3 regions of the Verrucosispora sp. WMMD703 genome follow, and region 1 is predicted to be linked to each of the others. Evidence: predicted binding sites of a transcription regulator. Region 1 holds the regulator's gene; each other region holds the start of a gene.

Region 1 (7,458 bases):
ATCTCGTCCAGGGTGGCCGGGGCGAGCACCCGACCCGCCGCGTCCAACGCCGCCGGGTCGGCCAGGAAGGCGGCCCACCGGGCCATGTCGGTCGCCGTGCTCCACAGCTGCGCGGCGGGGCTCACCGCGCCGAAGTCGGTGGGCGGCTCCGGATGCGCCTCGTCGGAGTACGCGTCGACCAGGAACCCGGTCGCGGCGCGCGGGCCCGGGGTGGTTGTGGTGGCGGTCAGCCCGAGCGGGGTCAGCACCCGCTCGGTCAGCACCTCCGCCCAGGTGCCGCCGCGTACCTGCCCGACCAGGTGGCCGAGCAGCGCCATGCCGAGATTCGAGTAGTGGTAGCGGCGGCCGGTCGGCAGCACCCGCTCGGCCCGGTCCAGCTCGGTGATCAGCTGGTCGGTGTCCGGTGCGCGCAGGGTGTCCCAGACGTCGCCGTACGGTTCGCGTTGCAGGCCGGCGGTGTGCGACAGCAGCCGGCGCACGGTCAGCTCACCGTGCGCCGGCAGGTCGAGGTGCCGCCGCAGCGGGTCGTCGAGGTCGAGCAGCCCGTCGTCGCGGCACTGCATGACCAGCACGGCGGTGAACGTCTTGGTCACCGAGCCGATCCGGAACCGGGTCTGCTCGTCCAGGGCCGTGTCGTTTCCGGTGCCGCCAGCGGTGCACGTCCACAGCGGCCGGTCGGCGCGGTGCACCGCCGCCGAGACCGCCGGCACCCGGGCCTGCGCCTGGACCTGGCGCACCAGCCGGTCCAGGCGACCGGCGGCGGAGGTGCGGCCGGCGGCGGAGGTCATCCGAGACTCCGGGCCAGCATCGGGCCGAGCGGGGCGCCGCCGAGCACGTGGGCGTGCACGTGGAAGACCTCCTGGCCGCCGTACGCCCCGGTGTTGAACATCAGCCGGAACCCGTCGCCGAGCAGGCCCTCGTCCTCGGCCACCGCGGCGGCGGTGGCCAGCACCTCGCCGGCCAGCGCCGGGTCACCCTGGCCGAGCGTGGCAACGTCGGCGTAGTGCTCCTTCGGTACGACCAGCACGTGTACCGGTGCCTTCGGGTCGATGTCGCGGAAGGCGAGCGTGGTGGGCGTCTCGCGGACCACGGTGGCCGGAATCTCTCCGGCGACGATGCGGCAGAACAGACAGTCGCTTCCCATCCGGGCAGTGTAAGGAAGGGTTCCTCGGCGACGTCCGCGCGACGCTCACCAGCGCAGCAGGCGGGTGGCGAGGACCGCCAGGGCGGCCACACCCGCGGTGGAGGTGCGCAGCACCGAGCTGCCGAGCCGTACCGGTCGGGCGCCGGCTTCCTGGAAGGCCGACAGCTCGTCCGGGGTGATGCCGCCCTCCGGCCCCACCACCAACACGATTTCGCCGTGTTCGGGCAGCTCGACTGTGGTCAGCCGGTCGGTCGCCTCCTCGTGCAGCACGTACCCGGCCGCCGCCCCGGCGATCCGGCGCGTCACCGATGCGGTGCTCTCGTCCGGCGCTCCCGCCACCACCGGCAGCCACGCCCGCCGGGCCTGCTTCGTCGCTTCCCGGGCGGTAGCGACCCACCGGCTGCGGGCCCGTACGCCCCGGTCGCCGCGCCACTGCACCACCGAGCGCCCCGCCGCCCAGGGGACCAGCTCGTCCACGCCCGCCTCGGTCATCGCCTGCACGGCCAGCTCGCCCCGGTCGCCCTTGGCGATGCCCTGGACCACCACCAGCCGCGGGTTCGCCGCGTCGACGTACCCCCGGTCGGTCACGTCGAGATCGAGGGTGCCCCGGCCGACGGCGGTGACCATGGCGGTGGCCGTGCCGCCCCGCCCGTCGGCGAGCAGCACCTGCTCGCCGACGCGCAGCCGTTGCACGGTGGCGGCGTGGTGGCCCTCGGGCCCGTCCAGCACCATCGAGGCGGCGGTCGGCAGCGACTCGACGAGGAACAGCGGGGCGGACACGTCAGGCGTGGCCGTTGAAGGCGTCGCGCATGCGGGAGAAGAAGCCACCCTGCTTGGTCAGCTCGGCGACCTCTTCGCCGCGGGTCTTGGCGAAGTCGCGCAGCATCCGTTCCTGGTCGGCGTCGAGCTTGGTCGGGGTGCGCACGTCGAGGTGGACGTAGAGGTCACCCCGGCCGGCGCCGCGCAGGTGCGGTACGCCTCGGGCCCGCAGCCGCAGGGTGCTGCCCGGCTGGGTACCCGGCTTGACGTCGACCGGTTCCTCGCTGTCGAGCGTCTTGATGGTCAGCCGGGTGCCGAGTGCGGCGGCGGTCATCGGCACGGTGACCCGGCAGTGCAGGTCGTCGCCCTTGCGGGAGAAGACGTCGTGTGGCCGTTCGTGGATCTCCACGTAGAGGTCCCCGGCGGTGCCGCCGCCCGGGCCGACCTCGCCCTGCTGGGCGAGGCGGATCCGCATGCCGTCCTCCACCCCGGCGGGGATCTTGACGGTCAGCGATCGGCGGGTGCGTACCCGGCCGTCGCCGGCGCAGGTCGGGCAGGGGCTCGGGATGGTGGTGCCGTAGCCCTGGCAGACCGTGCACGGGCGAGCGGAGACCACCTGCCCGAGGAAGGTGCGCTGCACCGACTGCACCTCGCCCCGGCCACCGCACGCCTCGCAGGTGGCCAGGTGGGTGCCGGCGGCGGTGCCGGCACCGGAGCAGGTGGTGCAGAGTACGGCGGTGTCGACGGTGATCGGCGCCTCGACGCCGAAGGCGGTCTCCTGGAGGTCCAGCTCCAGTCGCAGGATCGCGTCGGCGCCGGGGCGGGTACGCGGACGCGGGCCCCGCCCGGCGCCCGTGGCGCCCCCGAAGAACGCGTCCATGATGTCCTGGAAGCCGACGAAGGGGCCGGCCCCGCCGGGGCCACCCGGACCGCCGGGCCCGCCTCCACCGGGTGCCAGCGGGTCACCGCCCAGGTCGACGATCTGCCGTTTCCGATCGTCCGAGAGGACCTCGTACGCGGCGTTGATGTCCTTGAACTTCTCCTGTGCCTCCGGATCCGGATTCACGTCCGGATGGAATTGGCGCGCCAGCTTGCGGTAGGCGCGCTTGATCTCGTCATCGGAGGCACCCTTGCTCACGCCGAGAATGCCGTAGTAGTCCCTGGCCACTGCGTTCCGTGTCCTCGTGTTCGTCTCGAGTTACGCCGTTCGGCGGCGGCAGCCTGCCGTCGGCCCTGACTTGTCAGTTCTGGGCCAGCAGCTCGCCCACGTAGCGTGCCACGGCCCTCACCGTGGCGATGGTTCCGGGGTAGTCCATCCGGGTCGGTCCCAGCACGCCCATCCCCCCGACGATGGTCGCGCCCGGGCCGTACCCGGTGCTGACCACGGAGGCCGCCCGTAGGTTGTCGATCTCGTTCTCGTCGCCGATGCGCACCCGCAGGGTGCTCGGTTCCACCTCGCCGATGAGCTTGAGCAGCACGACCTCCTCCTCAAGAGCTTCGAGGATCGGACGCAACGAGCCCTGGAAGTCGAGCAGACCGCCCCGGGCGAGGTTGGCGGTGCCGGCCAGGGCGAGCCGCTCCTCGTGCCGTTCGACGAGCGTCTCCAACAGCACCGTGGACAGGGTGGTCATCGCCGGGCGCAGGTGCGGCACGGAGTCGTCGATGAGGGCCTGCACCAGCGGCGGGGTCTCCGACAGGCGGACACCTACGAGCTTCTCGTTGACCAGCCGGCGCAGGTCCAGTACGTCGTCGGCGAGGACCGGTGCGGGCAGCTCGACCAGCCGTTGCTCGACCCGACCGGTGTCGGCGATCATCACCAGCATCAGCCGGGTGGTGGAGATCGGCACCAGTTCCAGGTGACGCACCCGGGACCGGGCCAGGCTCGGGTACTGCACGACGGCGACCTGCCGGGTCAGCTGTGCCAGCAGCCGCACCGTGCGGTGCACCACATCGTCGAGATCGACGGCGCCGGCCAGGAAACGCTCGATCGCTCGGCGCTCGGCCGGGCTGAGCGGCTTGACCCGGCTCAACCGATCCACGAAGAGTCGGTAGCCACGGTCGGTGGGCACCCGCCCCGCGCTGGTGTGCGGCTGACGGATGTAGCCCTCTTCCTCCAGCACGGCCATGTCGTTCCGGACGGTGGCCGGCGAGACACCAAGTTGGTGCCGCTCGACCAGCGACTTGCTGCCGACCGGCTCCTGGGTGGCGACGTAGTCCTCGACGATCGCCCGGAGCACGGCGAGCTTCCGGTCGTCCAGACCCATCCTTGCCACCTCCTGTCGCAGGTCAGCCCGCAGCGTCACGGCCACCAGAGGAACACTCTGGCACTCGACTGTAGCGAGTGCCAGTCTACGTCGGCGTCCCCCTCGACGCGATGATCAAGTCGGCCCGCTCGTCATCGAACCGATCGGCGGGTTGACACTCGCCGGTGTCGCTCTGGTGCGCCGTTGCCGCTGGCACCTACCGTGACCTCCATGACTGAACCACCTCGTCCCCCGGACTCCGGCGACGAACCCACGACACCACTGTCCGGTTCGCCAGGCCAGGGCGGCTATCCCCCGCCCGGCGGTTATCCCCCGCCCGGCGGCTATCCACCTCCCACCGGCGACCAACCGCCGCCGGCCGGCTACCCGCCGCCCGGGGGCTACCCGCCGCCCGGCGGTTACCCTCCCCCACCCGGAGCCCCCGGTGTCGGCTACCCGACCGGCGGTTACGGCGCTCCCGGCGGTGGCTACGCCAACAACGAGGACAAGACCTGGTCCCTGATCGCCCACTTCGGCGGCCCGCTCGGCGTGGTCGTCGGTGGCGGGCTCTTCGGCTGGGTGGCGCCGCTGATCGCGATGATGACCCGCGGGCAGCAGTCCCCGATCGCCCGGGCCCACTCGGTGGCCGCGCTGAACTTTCAGCTCACCTGGGCCATCGTCGGTGTGCTGAGCTGGGTGCTCACCATGATCACCTGTGGCATCCTGTTCTTCGCGCCGATCATCGCCGGGATCGTGCCGGTGATCTTCGGCATCATCGGCGGGGTCAAGGCCAACGACGGGGTGCTCTACCAGTACCCGATGAGCTACTCGTTCGTGAAGCGCTGACCGCGCGGGCCGGCCGGATGACGGGGGTCAGGGCAGCAGGTCGCGGACCACGGCGTCGGCGAGCAACCGGCCGCGCAGGGTGAGCACGGCGCGGCCGGCGGCGTGGGCGGGCTCGGCGAGCAGGCCCTCGGCCAACGCCCGCGCCGCACCCGCCCGCCCGGCGTCGGTCAGCACGTCCAGCGGCAGGCCGGAGGCCAGCCGCAACCGGAGCATGACGTCTTCCATGTGCGCCTCGTCGCCGGTGAGCACCTCCCGGGCCTGCCCGGGTGACGCCCCGGCGGCGAGGCGTTGCGCGTACGCGGCGGGATGCTTGACGTTCCACCAGCGCACCCCGCCGACGTGGCTGTGCGCCCCCGGCCCGAGGCCCCACCAGTTCCCGCCGGTCCAGTAGAGCAGGTTGTGCCGGCAGCGCGCGGCTGGCGTGCGGGCCCAGTTGGAGACCTCGTACCAGGAGAAACCGGCCGCGCCGAGGGTGGACTCGGCGGCCAGGTAGCGGTCCGCGGCGACGTCCTCGTCCGGGTACGGCAGCTCGCCACGGCGCATCCGGGCGGCCAGCCGGGTGCCGTCCTCGACGATCAGGGCGTACGCGCTGACATGGTCCACGCCTGCGGCGACCACCTGGTCCAGCGAGGCGGCGAAGTCCTCGGCCCGCTCCCCCGGCGTTCCGTAGATCAGGTCGAGATTTACGTGGTCGAAGCCGGCGTCACGGGCCTCCAGCGCGGCGGCGGTGGCCCGGCCGGCGTGGTGCCGGCGGTCGAGCACGGCGAGCACCCCGGGCGCGGCCGACTGCATGCCCAGCGAGATCCGGGTGTACCCGGCCGCACGCAACTCCTTCAGCGAGGCGGGCGTCACCGACTCGGGGTTGGCCTCGGTGGTCACCTCCGCGTCGGTGGCCAGCCCCCAGGTCCGGTCGATCGCGTCGAGGATGCGGGCCAGGTCGTCGGCGGGCAGCAGGGTGGGGGTGCCGCCGCCGACGAAGACCGTCTCCACCCGGGCCGGTGGGGTGTCGTCCAGCACCCGGGCGGCGAGCGCCAGTTCCGCCAGCACTGCGTCGGCGTAGCCCTCCCGGCTCGCGCCGCCGCCCAACTCGTCGGCGGTGTACGTGTTGAAGTCGCAGTAGCCGCAGCGGCTCGCGCAGAAGGGCACATGCACGTAGACCCCGAAACCCCGGACGGCTACGGACGCACGGGCGGACGCGGGCAGCGACCCGTCGGCGGGGACGGGCTCGCCTGCTGGAAGGACGCCGGGCATGGCCACTAGTGTGCCCTGGCATGACCTCTCCCGACGTGTTCGTGCGGGTCGCCACGGCCCACGGGGTGACCACGCTCACCCTGGACAGTCCGCACAACCGCAACGCGCTCTCCACGCCGCTGATGACCGAACTGCTGGCCGGGCTGGCCGCCGCGGTCGCCGACGACGCGGTCCGGGTGATCGTGCTCGACCACACCGGGCCGGTCTTCTGCTCCGGCGCCGACCTGAAGGAGACCGCGGCGGCGTACGCCAGCGGCACGGTGCCCGCCGGGATGCTGGGTGACGTGCTCGCGGCGGTCTGGGAGTGCCCGAAGCCGGTGCTGGCGAGAGTCGCCGGCCCGGCCCGGGCCGGCGGACTGGGCCTGATCGCGGCAGCCGACCTGGCGGTCTGCGCGGCCGAGGCCACGTTCGCCTTCACCGAGGTGCGGATCGGGGTGATCCCCGCGGTGATCTCCGCGACGGTGCTGCCCCGCCTGACCACCCGGGCGGCAGCCGAGCTGTACCTGACCGGCGACACCTTCGACGGCCGGCGGGCCGCCGAGATCGGCCTGGTCACCGCCGCGGTGCCGGCCGCGGAGCTGGATGCCGCGGTGCGGCGGTACTGCGACTCGCTGGTACGCGGGGCCCCGTCGGCGTTGGCCGGCGCGAAGCGACTGCTGCGCCGACCGGCCGCCGTCGACCTGCGCGCCGACCTGACCGAGCTGGCCGAGGTGTCCACCGGGTACTTCCTGTCGGCGGACGGCGTCGAGGGGGTCACCGCGTTCCGGGAGAAGCGGCCGCCGCGCTGGGTGGCGGAACTCGGTGGGTGAGGTACGGCCGGGACGGGGAACCTCGCGTTGCGCGTAGGTGCCGCGGGAGGTGGGAACCGGTCGGACGACCCGAACATGTCGATGAGGGACGTACGCTTGGCGGACCTTGACACAGGAGGTGCGGGTGCGAACTCGGGCTGTCGCGACGGGCTTCGTGGTCCTCGTCCTGATCGTCGCGATCGGGACGATCGTGGCGTTGAGGCAGGCCGGTGAGGGGCTACGGCTGCCGCTGGCCGGCCGGGCCTGCACGGTCCAGGCCGACGGCGAGGTGACGCTCGACTCGCAGCAGATGGCGAACGCGGCGACCATCGCGGCGATCGGCGTGCAACGCGAGATGCCGGAGCGGGCGGTGGTGGTGGCGCTGGCCACCGCGTACCAGGAGTCCGGGTTGCGCAACCTGACCGGT
Region 2 (7,458 bases), 520 kb from region 1:
GGTCTTCACGGTGTCCTCGGAGACGAACAGTTCCCGACCGATCTCGGCGTTGCTCTTGCCCTCGGCCATGCCGAGCAGCACCTGTAGTTCCCGCTCGGTGAGGCCGATCGCGGACCGGTTGGTTCTGGGTGGCGATGTGGGCTTGCCCGGTTCGGGCTCGGCACCCGGGTCGGCGGGGTCATCGCCACGCTGCACCGGCACCACCGCCGGGCCGCCCGCCGCGTCCGAACCCGGCCAGGCGGTGGGCGCCTCGCCGCCGGTACGACCACCGGGGGCCGGCCGGGCCGGGCTGCCGACCGCCGCGGCGTCCCGGGCCGGATCGGCGATCCGGTGCCGGTTGGTCCGACCGGGCGCGGCCAGCAGCAGCAGCGCCTTGGCGACGGCGCTGGTCAGATCCTGGTCGACCCCCTGGATCAGCCCGCGGGCCCCGGCACCGATGGTCGCCGCCGCCGCCTCGGACTCCTCGGCGCCGAGCAGCAGGACAGCGGCCTGCGGAGCGCGGGCCAGCACCCGGCGGACGAAGCCGACGCTGTCGGGGCGGGTGAGCGCGGTGTCGGCGAGCACCACATCGGCCGGACGTTCGGCCAACCGCAACATCACCTCGGGGTCGGAGACCGCCGTCCGGACGGCACCCGACAATCCCAACCGCGCTGCCGCGGAGGTCAGGTGCTGCGCCGCGAGCGGCGTTCGAACGCACACGAGAACGGTACGCACAGGCATCTCCTCTCCGCTGACGAGCAGACCATGACCTGCCCCGGTCGGGAGGAGGTTCCGGGCAATCCTCCCAACTTTTCCGACAGATAGGGCATATGCCGCAATCTGCCAGATGTTTTGGATCAAAGACGTGTGAGGCGAGAGACGCCCGGGTAGGGAGTGGCCAGGCCGGGAACGGTGCGCCTGCGCGGCCCGCCGCCCGGACAACCGGCCACAAGCTGTCTCGCGGTGCCGCGCGAGAGGAGGGGTGCTGATGTCGAACGTACGTAGACTGCCCGGACCCATCATCGACCTCTGGGACTGGCAGCGGCTCGGTGCCTGCCGGGGCCGCGACAGCGCCCAGTTCTTCCATCCCGACGGTGAGCGCGGCTCGTCCCGACTCCGCCGGGAATCCTCCGCCAAGGCCGTCTGCCGGGCCTGCCCGGTCCGCGCCGAGTGCGCCGCGCACGCCCTGGCGGTACGCGAGCCGTACGGCGTCTGGGGCGGCTTCAGCGAGTCCGAGCGGCTGCGACTGCTCGCGGTCGGCTGGGAGGATCTCGCCGACCGCCGCCAGACCCGCGTCGACATCAACCGCCTGGAGGCCCGGCTGGGCAGCTCGCACCGCTCGACGGTGCCCATCCAGCGCAACGTCGCCTGACCAGACCGCACCACCGACGCCGCGTCCCGACCAGAGGGACGCGGCGTCGCGCTGTCCGCACACTCCCGCCACTCCCGGCCGGTACCGGAGCGCCGGTACCTCGGGGTCAGGTGACGGTGAGGGTGACGGAATGCCAGCCGGTCGCGCCGTCGGGGGCGACGTCCTGCCGTTGGGCGGTCTGCGTCTCGCCGGTGCTGTCCGTCGCCCGCACCTGGAGGGTGTGCTCGCCCGGGGTCGCCGGCCACTGCCACGACCACTGCACCCAGGTGTCCACCGAGACGGTCGGCGCCAGTTGGGCCTCCTGCCAGGGCCCTTCGTCGACGCGTACCTCGACGCGCTCGATGCCCCGGTGCTGTGCCCAGGCGACGCCGGCGACCGTGACCGGGCCGGCGGCCGGGCGGTTGCGCGGGCGGGGTGTGTCGATCCGCGACTGCGTCTTGATCGGCCCCTGCGCCGACCACCCCCGGGGCACCCAGTACGCGTCGAAGTCCGCGAAACTGGTCAGCTCCAGCTCGGTGATCCACTTGCAGGCCGACACGTAGCCGTACAGGCCCGGCACCACCATCCGGACCGGGAAGCCGTGCTGCACCGGCAGCGGCTCGCCGTTCATGCCGACCGCGAGCAGGGCGTCCCGCCCGTCGCGCAACGCGGCCGTCGGGGTGCCACAGGTCCAACCGTCCACCGAACGCCCGACCACCTGGTCGGCGCCGTCCAGCGGCCCCACCTCGTCGAGCAGTTCCCGGATCGGCACGCCGAGCCAGCGCGCGTTGCCGATCAGGTCGCCGCCGACCTCGTTCGAGACGCAGGCCAGCGTGACGTACCGCTCCACCATGGGCCGGGCAAGCAGATCGGCGTAGCTCAGCGTGACCGGGTTGCGGACCCGGCCGTGAATGCGCAACTGCCAGGTCGCGGGATCGACCTGCGGCACCACGAGCGCGGTGTCGATCCGGTAGAAGCTCCGGTTCGACGTGACGTAACTGGCCAGCCCGGGCTGGGCCAGGTCAGCGCCGGCCGGCACCGGTGGTGCGGCGGAGACCGGGGCCGGCAGCGTGATCGCCTCGCGGGCGGCCGACACGCCCTGACGGCCGGCCAGCCACCGGCCCGCCACTCCCCCGACGGCAGCCACTCCAAGCACGGTCCCGACGCCGGTGAGGAACCGCCGCCGCGAGTCCGGGTCGACCCGCCGCCCCGGACCTGCGGGGTCCGATGGGCCGCCGGAGGCCGGCGGGCTTCCCGGGACCGACGGACTGCCGGACGGCGTCGGTGGGGCCCACGGCCAGGGGTCGAGTTCCAGCGGGCCGGCGACGAACGCCCAGAGCGCCACCCCGCCGACCGCCGCTCCGAGCAGCGACGGGAGCACGTCGGCGGCGTCCGCGCCGGCCCGGGTCAGGGCCGCCGCCGCGCCGATCCCGCCGAAGACGACGATGCCGGCCAGGCCCACCGTCAGCCGCCGGGCGGCCAGCATGCCGATCAGGGCGGCGAAGCCGCCGAGCAACAGTGCCGTACCGACCAGCAGGGCGATCTTGTCGTACGTGCCGAAGACCTCGATGCCGAACCGCTTGACCGGCTCGGGGGCGGTGTCCACGACGAGACCGCCCACCGCGACGAGCGGCGACGATCGGGGGCCGGTCAGGGCGGCAACCACTTCGGCGGTGCCGATGGCAGCCGCAGCGGCGGCGATGCCGGCCAGGGCCGCGAACCGGGGTGTCGTGCTGCTCACCCGCCCAGTGTTTCCCACCGCCCGACGGTCCGGTAGTCGACGACAGCGTTCCGTAACCTCTCGTCACCGGTAGGCCGGTCCCGCTCATGCGCGTGGGGCGCACCGTCTCGTCGACGGTGCGCCCCACGTTCGGCGTACGGCAGGCTCAGAAGCCGGGGCCGTGCTGGTGGCTGTGACCGTGGCCGTGCGAGTGGCCGTGGCCACCCGCGGCAGGCTCCGGCTCAGCCGGCTTCTCCACCACGAGGCTCTCGGTGGTGAGCAGCAGACCGGCGATCGACGCGGCGTTGGTGACCGCGTTGCGGGTCACCTTGACCGGGTCGATGATGCCGGCCTTGGTCAGGTCGACGTACTCGCCGACGGCGGCGTCGAGGCCGTGGCCCCAGTCGCTGCCGGAGACCTTCTGCACGACGACGTAGCCGTCGTGGCCGGCGTTCTGGGCGATCCAGCGCAGCGGCTCGACAAGCGCCTTACGCACGATCGACACGCCGACCTTCTCGTCGCCGGTGAAGCCGAGGTCGTCGTCGAGCACCGACAGGATCTGCGCCAGGGCGGCACCGCCGCCGGGCACCGTACCCTCCTCGACCGCGGCCTTGGTCGCGGCGATGGCGTCCTCGATGCGGTGCTTGCGCTCCTTCATCTCGACCTCGGTGGCCGCGCCGACCTTGACCACCGCGACACCGCCGGAGAGCTTGGCCAGCCGCTCGGCGAGCTTCTCCCGGTCCCACTCGGAGTCCGAGGCCTCGATCTCCTTGCGGATCTGCGCGACCCGGTCAGCCACCTCGCTGGCCTGGCCGCCGCCCTCGACGATCGTGGTGTTCTCCTTGTCGACCACGATGCGCCGGGCGCTGCCCAGCACCTCCAGGCCGACCTGGTCGAGCTTGTAGCCCAGTTCCGGGGCGACCAGCTCGGCGCCGGTGAGGATCGCCATGTCCTGGAGCATCGCCTTGCGGCGGTCGCCGAAACCGGGTGCCTTGACCGCGCAGACCTTGATGGTCTTGCGGATGGCGTTGACCACCAGGGTGGACAGCGCCTGACCCTCGACGTCCTCGGCGATGATGAGCAGCGGCTTGTTGTTCTGGAGAACCTTCTCCAGCAGCGGCAGCAGCTCCTCGATCGCGGAGATCTTCTGCGTGGTGATCAGGATGTACGCGTCCTCCAGGACGGACTCCTGCGACTCCGCGTCGGTGACGAAGTTCGGCGAGATGAAGCCCTTGTCGAACTGGAGGCCCTCGGTGACGTCCAGCTCGGTGTGCAGGGCGGAGCCTTCCTCGACGGTGATCACACCGTCGCGGCCGACCTTCTCCATCGCCTCGGCGATCAGCTCGCCGATGGTGGCGTCCTGCGCCGAGATCGTCGCGACGTGCGCGACCGACTTCTTGTCGGAGACCTCGACGGCCTTGCCGAGCAGCGCCTCGGAGACCTTGGTGGCGGCGGCGTCGATGCCCCGCTTGAGGCCGGCCGGGTTGGCGCCCGCGGTGACGTTGCGCAGGCCCTCGCGGACCATGGCCTGGGCGAGCACGGTCGCGGTGGTGGTCCCGTCGCCGGCGACGTCGTTGGTCTTGGTCGCCACCTCCTTGACCAGCTGCGCGCCGAGGTTCTCGTACGGGTTGGTGAGCTCGATCTCCTTGGCGATGGTCACGCCATCGTTGGTGATCGTCGGCGCACCGAATTTCTTGTCGAGGACGACGTTGCGCCCGCGCGGCCCGAGGGTGACCTTGACCGCGTCAGCGAGCGCGTTGACACCGTGCTCCAGCAGGTGCCGGGCGTCGTCCGAGAAGCTCAGGATCTTCGCCATGAATGTCCCTTCGAAGCGACGTCGCCCCGGCCCGGCGAGCCGGACCGGGGCAACGACACTGATCGGTCTGTCTTACTTACTTCTCGATGACCGCGAGGACGTCGCGGGCGGAGAGCACCAGGTACTCCTCGCCGGCGTACTTGACCTCGGTGCCGCCGTACTTCGAGTAGAGAACGGTGTCGCCGACGGAGACGTCGATCGGCACGCGGTTGCCCTTGTCGTCGATCCGGCCCGGGCCGACAGCGAGGACGGTGCCCTCCTGCGGCTTCTCCTTGGCGGTGTCGGGGATCACGATGCCCGAGGCGGTGGTGGTCTCGGCCTCGTTCGCCTGGACCACGATGCGGTCCTCGAGCGGCTTGATCGCAACCTTGGTCGCGGTAGTCACGGGCATACCCTCCTGGGGTACTTGGTTTCGTTGCCGATCGGCATGCCGACCGGCGTCAATCTGCCACATGCCACCGGGCGGGGCCGTCGTCGCGGGTGCCGGTCCGCCTGGCGTTCAACCCCCGGACACCAGGGCCCGAAGGTTGGCACCCTCAGGGTGAGAGTGCTAATCGCAGGTTATTCCTCGGCTAGCACTCCGTCAAGGAGAGTGCCAATCCACCACCCTCGTGTCGCCGCCCCTCCGCCACTTTTTACCAACTCTTCCGGCGTCGTTCGCCAGCGTTTACCGCAACACGCCGACAGTCTCTTCCTCGCCCGGCGACCGCCCCTTACTCTCCGGCGCGACCACGTCACGGAGGGCAGGCACATGGCGGACGTACCAACCCTGGGGTTCCTGCGCGACCAGTTGCGCCGGGCGCGCAAGGTGCGCGGGCTCAGCCAGGAGGAGCTGAGCAAAATGATCAACTACTCCACGTCGGCGGTGAGCGCGATGGAGATCGGCCCGAACCAGCTCAGCGCCGACTACCTGGCCCGGTTCGACAGGGTGCTGGAGACCGGCGGCCTCTTCATCGGGATGCTGGAGCTGATCCGGCTGCACGCCGAGCCGGACTGGTTCCGGCCGTGGGGCGAGATCGAGCGGGAGGCGGTCGCGCTGCGCTGGTACGACCCGGCCGTGGTGCCGGGCCTGCTCCAGACCGAGGCGTACGCACGGGCGATGCTCCGGGCCGGTCCACCGCTGACCGACGAGCAGATCGAGAAGCGGGTGCTGGCCCGGATGACCCGGCAGGAGGTGCTCGCCCGCGAGGAGCCACCGCAGCTCGTCGCGGTGCTCGACGAGCAGGTGCTGCGCCGGCAGGTCGGCGAGCGCGCGACCATGCGCGAGCAGTTGGAACACCTGCTGGCCGTCAGTGACCGCCCGCATGTCCAGGTGCGGATCATCCCGGCCGAGACCCCGTGGTACGGCGGGCTTGCCGGGCCGTTCGTGCTGGCCCGGCTGGCTGACGGCACCGAGGTGGCCCACCTGGACAACCAGCTCCGGGGGCACACAGTGGACAGCCCGAACGACCTTGCCAGCCTGGGGCGGCGTTGGGAGACTGTGGCCGGTGAGGCGCTGCCACACCGGCAGTCCGCCCGCCTGATCGAGGAAGTGGCGAAGTCATGGACCTGACCCGCGCCGCCTGGCGCAAGTCCTCCCGCAGCAATCAGAATGGCGGCGCCTGCGTCGAGGTCGCCGACAACCTGCCCGGCGTGGTCGCCGTACGCGACAGCAAAGACCCGGCCGGCCCGGCGCTCGCCTTCACCCCCGCTGCCTGGCGCGCCTTCATCGCCCCCCACGCCCCCACCCGCTGACCAACCCCGACCCGGCGCTCCCCCTTTTGCGCCGACCCGGTCCCAGCCCTCCCGCGCTGGGGTCCGCGAGTTGCGGCATGACGCGGTCTCCCGCCGAGCTGACAGCCAGGATGCCGCAACCCGCGTCCGCCGGCTGCACATGAGCGGCCCGGCCAGCGGGGCGGGGTTCAGGCCACCGGGCGGCAGACCAGGACCGTCGGGGCGGTGGCGACCCGGGTGAGCACCAGGCTCGCCGGCTGGTCGCCGACCAGCCGCAGGTCGCGCCGGAGCCGTTCGGGCTCCAGCGCGGAGCCGCGCTTGAGGATCTCCACCCGGCCGACCCGCCGTTCCCGCAGCAGCGCCCGCAGCCGCTTGAGGGAGAACGGCAGCACGTCGGTCACCTCCAGGCAGCGGGCGTACGGCGTGCGCCGGGCCGTGTCGGCGTAGAGGTAGGCGATGGTCGGGTCGGCGAGGGTGGCGTCCAGGTCGGCAGCCAGCTCGGCGATCAGGTGTGCGCGCACCACCGCCGGATCGGGGTCGTACACGAAGCGCCGTACCGCCCCGACCGGCGCCTCGTGGGTGCCCGACCCCGCGAACCGGTGCACCGACTCGCCAGTCAGCACGGTGGCCCGGCGGGAGACCTCGGCCAGTTCGCCGCACCAGAGGGCCGCCTCGACCAGGTCGCCGTCGACGCTCACCCACTCTGCCTCCGCGCCGGGCGGGATCAGCGCGTGGTCGATCCCCGGCGCGACCTTCACCACCGTGCGCGGCACCCGTTCGGCAAGGCCGGTCACGAAGTCCCACGGCGGTGAGTACGAGTTCGGGTCGAAGATCCGGCGACCGGTGCCGGCCCGGCGTCGGGCCGGGTCGCAGAAGACC
Region 3 (7,458 bases), 820 kb from region 1:
TGCGCTCGTACTCGGTCTGCTCGGGCTGCTGCGGACGATCCCCCCGGTGCACCACGAGGCGTACCTCGGCGCGCTGGCCCTCGTGGCCGCGCTGCTGGCGGTGGTGACGACCCGGCTGCCCTCCCACGTCCTCGGCCCCGGCCGGCAAGCCGAGACCGGGCGGCAGGCGCATCCGCCCGCATCGGACGTCCGTGTGGGTGCCCCGACCGGGCGTCAGGCGCGACTGGACGGACGGCCGTCGGTGGCGGCCCTGCTGGCGGTGGCCGCCGGGCTCGCCCTGCTACTGCCCTGGGTCTGGTGGGGCGCACTCGGCGGGCTGTTGGAGACCATGCTCGCCGGGCTGGCTGCGGTGGCCGTCGGCGTGCTGGCGGCGACGCTGCTCGACGTTCGGTTCTGGGGCCACTTCGGGGCCGACGAACCACCTCGACCGGCCCGGCTGGTGCTGCTGGGCGGGCTCGTCGCCGGGGTTTTGCTGCTGCTGATCGGTGCCGGCACCGGCCATTCCGGCGCGCAGTTGCCCCTGCTGGTGACGCTGCCGCCGGCCGGTTTCGCGTTGGCCGCGTTGCGGGCCATGAGCCGCCAGCCGGCCACCGGACGTGGTGTCGCCCACCCGGGCACCCGCCGCGTTCTGCCGGATCAACCGATCGCCGGGGGCGTCGTGGCCCACCATTCGGCCGGGGATGGCGGTCGGACGCCGACCGCCTGGCTGGTCGGGCTCGGCGTGTTCGGCCCGCTTGCCTTCACCGACCCGGAGGAGGTCAGCCTGCTGCTGGTCGGCAACCGCGACGTGCCGTTCTGGGTCGCGGCCGCGACCGGTGTCGGCCTCGCCGTCGGACTGGTGCTGGCGGTCGGGTACGGCCTGCTGCTGGCCCGCCGCTCGGCCCGCACGCCGAGCCGGGTGCTGGCCGCAGCGAGCGCCCTGACGCTACTGGTCACGGTCGGTCTGGTCGGCGCGACCGCCGGACAGCCCGGGCTGCACGGGGAGCGACTCTTCGTACTGCTCCGCGAACAGGCGGACCTGAGCGGTGTGCGCGGCGAGCCAGGGCGGGCGGGCCGGGACGCACGCGCCGAGGAGGTCTACCGGCGGTTGGTCGACACCGCCGACCGGACCCAGGCCGACCTGCGGCGCGATCTGCGGCGGGCTCGACTGCCACACACCCCCTACTATCTCGTCAACGCGATCGAGGTGGCTGGTGGGCCGGCGGTACGGGCCTGGCTGTCCAGCCGATCCGAGGTGGCCCGGGTACTGGTCAGCCAGCAACTGCGTCCGTTGCCGGCGCCCGCCGACAGCGCCACCGGCAGCGCCCCGCCCCCGTCCGGCCCGCCGTGGAACATCACCATGATCGGCGCGGATCGGGTCTGGTCCGAACTCGGCGTGACCGGCGACGGCGTGACCGTGGGCAGTTCCGACTCGGGAGTGGACGGGCGGCATCCGACCCTGGCCCAGGGTTTCCGGGGCGGCGACGACTCGTGGTTCGACCCGTGGAACGGCAGTGGGGCACCGACCGACCGCAGCGGACACGGCACCCACACGATGGGCAGCGCCGTCGGGCGGGACGGCATCGGTGTGGCCCCCGGCGCGCGGTGGGTCGGCTGCGTCAACCTCGACCGCAATCTGGGGAACCCGGCCGCCTACCTCGACTGCCTCCAGTTCATGCTGGCGCCTTTCCCGCTCGGCGGCGACCCGTTCCGACAGGGGCGGCCCGCCCGGGCGCCGGAGATCCTGACCAACTCGTGGGGCTGCCCACCGATCGAAGGCTGCGATCTCTCGGCGCTGCGGCCGGCCACCGCAGCGCTGGAGGCCGCCGGGATTCTCGTCGTCGCGGCGGCCGGCAACACCGGCCCGTTCTGCGGCTCCGTGCAGGACCCGCCCGCACCGTACGCGGACGTGCTGACCGTTGGTGCGGTGGACGACCGGCGGCGGGTCACCGCCTTCTCCTCACGTGGCCCGACGATCGCCGGAGTGACGAAACCGGATCTGATGGCACCGGGGGCGGAGGTCCTCTCCGCGATGCCCGGCGGCGGGTACGCCGTGCTCGACGGCACCTCGATGGCCACACCACAGGTGGCTGGTGTGGTCGCGTTGATGTGGTCAGCCAACCCGGAACTCGTCGGCGACCTTGACCGGACGCGGCGGATCCTCCGCGACACGGCCGACCCGATCGAGACCAACGACCCGGCCCGGGCGCGGACCGACGAATGTGGCGGCCCGGCGAACATCGTGGGTGCCGGTCTGGTCGACGCGTACGCGGCCGTGTCGGCGGCCCGTGACTGATCGTCATTCGGGCGGTAGCGGCGTTCGGACCGGACGTGTCTTCTTCCGGGCGTAGCGCCCTTGGCCACCGCAAAAGCGCAAATAGCAAATAGATCCCGATAATGCCAATCGCCCATCCCGGTGCTCGGCACGCCCCTACCGTTTCGGTAGAGGAGGCAGCGATGAGCACGGACGACGATCAGGCCCGGCAAGCCCCACCAGCCACCGGGGCTGCGGTCCACGGAGTCCCCGGCCAACTGCCGATCGACCGGCTCGACTACGGCGACGCCGAGCAGTTGGCCGAGATGACCGGTGTGGACGAGCCACCCGAGGAGCCGCTCATCCTGGTGGACGAGCCGGTTCAGCACCGACCACCGTACGACCGGGCGCGGAAGCGACGGAACCAGCGGCCACTGCCGACGTAGCGACCAGCCGCCACCGCCGACGCAGGGTCGGCCGGCCACCGCCGACAAAGCGGAAGGGGCGGACCGCTGACGCGGCCCGCCCCTTCCGGCGTTGGAGCTGGACTCAGAAGTCCATGTCCCCGCCGCCCGGGCCAGCCGGTGCGGCCGGGGTCTTCTCCGGCTTGTCCGCCACGACGGCCTCGGTGGTGAGGAACAGCGCGGCGATCGACGAGGCGTTCTGCAGCGCGGAACGGGTCACCTTGGCCGGGTCGATGATGCCCGCGGCCAGCAGGTCGACGTACTCGCCGGTCGCGGCGTTGAGGCCGTGACCCGAGTCGAGGTTGCGGACCCGCTCCACCACGACGCCGCCCTCAAGGCCGGCGTTCACGGCGATCTGCCGCAGCGGGGCGTCCAGCGCGATCTTCACGATCTGCGCGCCGGTCGCCTCGTCGCCGGCCAGGTCGAGCTTGTCGAAGGCGGTCTTGCCGGCCTGGACCAGCGCGACACCACCACCCGGGACGATGCCCTCCTCGACGGCGGCCTTGGCGTTGCGGACCGCGTCCTCGATGCGGTGCTTGCGCTCCTTGAGCTCGACCTCGGTGGCCGCGCCGACCTTGATCACCGCAACGCCGCCGGCCAGCTTGGCCAGCCGCTCCTGCAGCTTCTCCCGGTCGTAGTCGGAGTCGCTCTTGTCGATCTCGGCCCGGATCTGGTTGACCCGACCCTGGATCTGCTCGGCGTCGCCGGCACCGTCGACGATGGTGGTCTCGTCCTTGGTCACCACGACCTTGCGGGCCCGGCCCAGCATGTCGAGGCTGGCGGCGTCCAGCTTGAGGCCGACCTCCTCGCTGATGACCTGGCCACCGGTGAGGATGGCGATGTCGGTCAGCATGGCCTTGCGGCGGTCACCGAAGCCCGGCGCCTTGACGGCGACCGACTTGAAGGTGCCACGGACCTTGTTGACCACCAGCGTGGCCAGGGCCTCGCCCTCCAGGTCCTCGGCGATGATCAGCAGCGGCTTGCCGCCCTGCATGACCTTCTCCAGGATCGGGAGCAGGTCCTTGACCGACGAGATCTTGCTGTTCGCGATCAGGATGTACGGGTCGTCGAAGACGGCCTCCATACGCTCCGGGTCGGTCATGAAGTAGGCCGAGATGTAGCCCTTGTCGAAGCGCATACCCTCGGTGAGCTCCAGCTCCAGCCCGAAGGTGTTGCTCTCCTCGACGGTGATGACGCCTTCCTTGCCGACCTTGTCCATCGCCTCGGCGATGATCTCGCCGACGCTGGCGTCACCAGCGGAGATGGAGGCGGTGGAGGCGATCTGCTCCTTGGTCTCGACGTCCTTGGCGAGCTTCAGCAGCTCCTCCGAGACGTTGGCGACCGCAGCCTCGATGCCCCGCTTCAGGGCCATCGGGTTGGCACCGGCGGCCACGTTGCGCAGGCCCTCGCGAACGAGTGCCTGGGCCAGGACGGTCGCCGTCGTCGTGCCGTCACCGGCTACGTCGTCGGTCTTCTTGGCGACCTCCTTGACCAGCTCGGCGCCGATCTTCTCGTAGGGGTCCTCGAGCTCGATCTCCTTGGCGATGCTCACACCATCGTTGGTGATGGTGGGGGCACCCCACTTCTTCTCGAGCACGACGTTGCGGCCCTTGGGGCCGAGGGTCACCTTCACGGCGTCGGCGAGCTGGTTCATGCCCCGCTCGAGGCCGCGGCGCGCCTCTTCGTCGAACGCGATCATCTTGGCCATACGGCGTTGTCCTCCTGGACACTCACGGGCCACCCGAGTGTGTGCCCCGGATGGGCCGTCTGGTGTACGCACCTTGGGACGTCGCCACCTGGCGACGGCGACGTCTCCTCGGCCGGGCCGGATAGCCCGCGACGACCGGCCACGTGCCCCACCCGTGGTTATGTCACGAGCGCGACCGCAGCCCCACCGTCCCGACCAGCTGGCACTCACGCCATGCGAGTGCCAATGACTTGTTTAGCACTCTGCCCTGCCGAGTGCAAGCACGATGGCCCGGGTCAGCCGAGTTCGGCTGCCAGTTGGGCGGCGTTCACCGGACCCTCGTGTGCCCGCTGCTCGGCGTAGGTGACGACCAGCCCGACCAGCTGCGCGAGGTACGCCGGCAGCGTCAGCACCGCGACCACCGCAATCGTCAGCACCGCGCCCACCGCCGTGCCCGGCGAGTCCAACGGAGTGGTGCCGAACGGCAGGATCGCCAGCGACTCCAGCACGCTCGCGGCCAGTGAGAAACCGATCACGGCGGCACCCACAAGCGCCACCCGGCCGAGCAGCAGCCCCAGCCGGTCACGCAGCATTCGATGCGACCTGCTGAGCGGATCGTGCCGCTCGAAGAGGTAGACCGGGCCGGCCAGGGCCAGCGCGAACGCCGCGTACACGCCGGGCAGGAAGCACAGACAGAATCCGAAGGTGATGATCAGGGTGATGAGCAGTGTCCAGCCCCACAGACCGAGCGCCCGACGCGCTCCGTAGCGCAGGGCGGCACCGAGGCCGGCCGACTCGCCGACCGCCTGCCGGGCGATCACCCAGGTGCCGGCGGCCCAGCCGACGGCCTGCACCACACCGAGCAGCAGGCTGCCACCGAGCACCACGACCAGGAGCGTCGCGAGATCGGACCAGAAGTTCGCCGGCAGCGCGGCGGAGTCGCTGGCGAGCTGGGCGTCCCAGCGGGCCGAGGGGTCCACGGCCAACACGAGCACCGACAGCACCGCGGCCGGCAGCGCCTGGGTGAGTACGAGGATCGGCAGCAGGGGTCGCCACCCCCGGCGGGCGGCACCCACACACCGGGCGAACCAGCCGCCCAGCCCGGCCCCGGGCGGGGTCACCAGGGCGTCGGAGGGGTCGAGGCCGTAGCCGCCCGGGGGGTACCAGCCGTAGAACGGCTGGCCGGGATACGGCGTCATGCCGGGGTGGGACGGCTGCATGGGATGAGCCGGCTGCGCACCGTACGCGGGCTGGCCCGGGAGGGGTGGTTGACCAACCCATCCGGCGGGCGGCTGCGGCTCACCCGGAGGCGGAGAGGACGGACCTGTCGGGGGCGGCTGGTCGGACATGGGACCTCCTCAGCGACGGCTGGCTCGGCCCATGATCTTCCCTTGTGGGGCGCCGGCACCGCTGCCCCCTCCGGCGATGGTCACGCCACCCCGACGACGATCGGTCGGTGGGGGGTGGGTGGTCGGCGCTCAGGCGATGACGCGCACCCGCTCGGCCTGTGGCCCCTTCTGGCCCTGGGCGATCTCGAACTCCACCCGCTGACCGTCGTCCAGCGCCTTGTAGCCGTCCATCTCGATCGCGGAGAAGTGAACGAAGACGTCCTGCCCGCCGTCGACGGCGATGAAGCCGTAGCCCTTCTCGGCGTTGAACCACTTCACGGTGCCTTGTGCCACGGTGTTTTCCTCACTCTGCACGGCGTTCCACTACCTCGGGTCGCCAGCGAACCGACACCCGGAAACCACCGGTTTCGGCGGTCGGCGACGACCACTGAAACGGGTGACCGAAATCGCACGCTACACGAGGAGTGACGACGGCGCACGACCACAAATCGGGCGTATTACAGTCGTCCGTATCGTCGTACGTCATTGTGATAAGCATTCCGGCATGACAAGCGTCACCGACGGGACGGCCCTGCGCCGGGCCGTCATCCGCCGAGTCGAGCCAGCCGACACAGCTCGCATGCGGGCGCTGCGCCTGGAGATGCTCGCGGACGCGCCGCTGGCCTTCCTGGAGACGATCGCCGAGGCCGCGGCCCGACCGCACGCCGAGTACGCCGCCCGGGTCGCCCGGGTCTCCGCCGGCCCTGACACGGCGCAGTTCGTGGCGGATCCGGGCGGCCGGCTCGTCGGGCACGTCGGTGGCATGGCACACCCGGCCGAGCCGGGAGTGACCGTGCTCTACGCCGTCTACATCACTCCGAGCTGGCGGGGCACCGGCCTGCTCGCGGAGCTGGTCGGTGGGGTGGCGGACTGGTCCCGGGCCTGCGGACGGAACGAGCTGATGCTCGAGGTTGTGGTCGGCAACGACCTCGCCTACCGGGCCTACCAGCGGCTGGGTTTCGTCGACACAGGTGTCCGCGTCCCGCACCCCAACATCCCCACCCTGCGCGAACTCCAGATGCGCAGGGCCGCGTAGACCCCGACGGACGATCGCCGACCCGGGCGGCTCCGGGGAAGACCCCGGAGCCGCATCAGCTCTCAGACGTGCCGGCGGCTCTGCACGACCCGGAACCGGTTCGCCACGTACGCCCCGTCGGTCAACGCCGAGTTCGCCGCCGCGTTCGCTCCGCTGCCGTGGAAGTCGGAGAAGGCCGCCGACTGGTTCACGAAGACGCCGCCGGTGAGGTTGGCTGACAGATGCACCCCGACCTCGATCGCCGCCGCCTCGGTGGCGTCCAGCACCGCGTCGTCGGTGGAGTAGACCGCCGCGGTGAGGGCGCCCTTCTCGCCCACGGTCGAGCGCAGGATCTCCAGGCTGTGTGCCGTGGAGTCGGTGGCGATGGCGAAGGAGATCGGCCCGAACCACTCCCGCGAGTAGGTCTCGGTGTCACCCGCGTCCAACTTCACGATGGCCGGCGTACGCACCACGGCGTCCGGGAACGAGGGGTGCTCGACGGTACGCGACTCCAGCACCGGCGAACCGACCTTGGTCACCTCATTCAGCCGCTCCAGCACCCCGTCGTTGACGATCGCGCCGGTCAGTTCCACCCCGCGGGCCGGGTCACCGGTGAGCTTGCCGACCGCCGCGGCGATGCCGCCGGCCACCTCGTCGAAGCTCTTGTGCCC

Evidence for each region. The regulator HrcA, encoded in region 1, represses chaperone genes, less so after heat shock. The targets are predictions, from matches to a motif close to GGTTNGCACNCTCNNNNNGAGNGTGCNAACC.
Region 2: a site for HrcA is predicted at 5,392-5,422, ahead of groES (co-chaperone GroES). Genes of this name have one in related genera too.
Region 3: a site for HrcA is predicted at 4,603-4,633, ahead of groL (chaperonin GroEL). Genes of this name have one in related genera too.

Annotation. Positions count from the first base shown of each region.
Region 1 covers NZ_JBMHMM010000004.1:5,356,798-5,364,255, forward strand. The annotation lists gene ACN26Z_RS24870 (serine hydrolase domain-containing protein) at 1-788, opposite strand, end outside; gene ACN26Z_RS24875 (histidine triad nucleotide-binding protein) at 785-1,144, opposite strand; gene ACN26Z_RS24880 (16S rRNA (uracil(1498)-N(3))-methyltransferase) at 1,190-1,924, opposite strand; gene dnaJ (molecular chaperone DnaJ) at 1,926-3,071, opposite strand; gene hrcA (heat-inducible transcriptional repressor HrcA) at 3,145-4,167, opposite strand; gene ACN26Z_RS24895 (DUF4870 domain-containing protein) at 4,378-4,992, shown strand; gene hemW (radical SAM family heme chaperone HemW) at 5,020-6,243, opposite strand; gene ACN26Z_RS24905 (enoyl-CoA hydratase-related protein) at 6,264-7,052, shown strand; gene ACN26Z_RS24910 (hypothetical protein) at 7,171-7,458, shown strand, end outside.
Region 2 covers NZ_JBMHMM010000004.1:5,876,903-5,884,360, forward strand. The annotation lists gene ACN26Z_RS27230 (response regulator transcription factor) at 1-714, opposite strand, end outside; gene ACN26Z_RS27235 (WhiB family transcriptional regulator) at 968-1,351, shown strand; gene ACN26Z_RS27240 (molybdopterin-dependent oxidoreductase) at 1,458-3,071, opposite strand; gene groL (chaperonin GroEL) at 3,217-4,866, opposite strand; gene groES (co-chaperone GroES) at 4,943-5,257, opposite strand; gene ACN26Z_RS27255 (helix-turn-helix domain-containing protein) at 5,618-6,418, shown strand; gene ACN26Z_RS27260 (DUF397 domain-containing protein) at 6,409-6,600, shown strand; gene ACN26Z_RS27265 (THUMP-like domain-containing protein) at 6,768-7,458, opposite strand, start outside.
Region 3 covers NZ_JBMHMM010000004.1:6,177,739-6,185,196, forward strand. The annotation lists gene ACN26Z_RS28710 (S8 family serine peptidase) at 1-2,275, shown strand, start outside; gene ACN26Z_RS28715 (hypothetical protein) at 2,437-2,679, shown strand; gene groL (chaperonin GroEL) at 2,783-4,405, opposite strand; gene ACN26Z_RS28725 (hypothetical protein) at 4,681-5,604, opposite strand; gene ACN26Z_RS28730 (cold-shock protein) at 5,863-6,066, opposite strand; gene ACN26Z_RS28735 (GNAT family N-acetyltransferase) at 6,278-6,808, shown strand; gene paaN (phenylacetic acid degradation protein PaaN) at 6,871-7,458, opposite strand, start outside.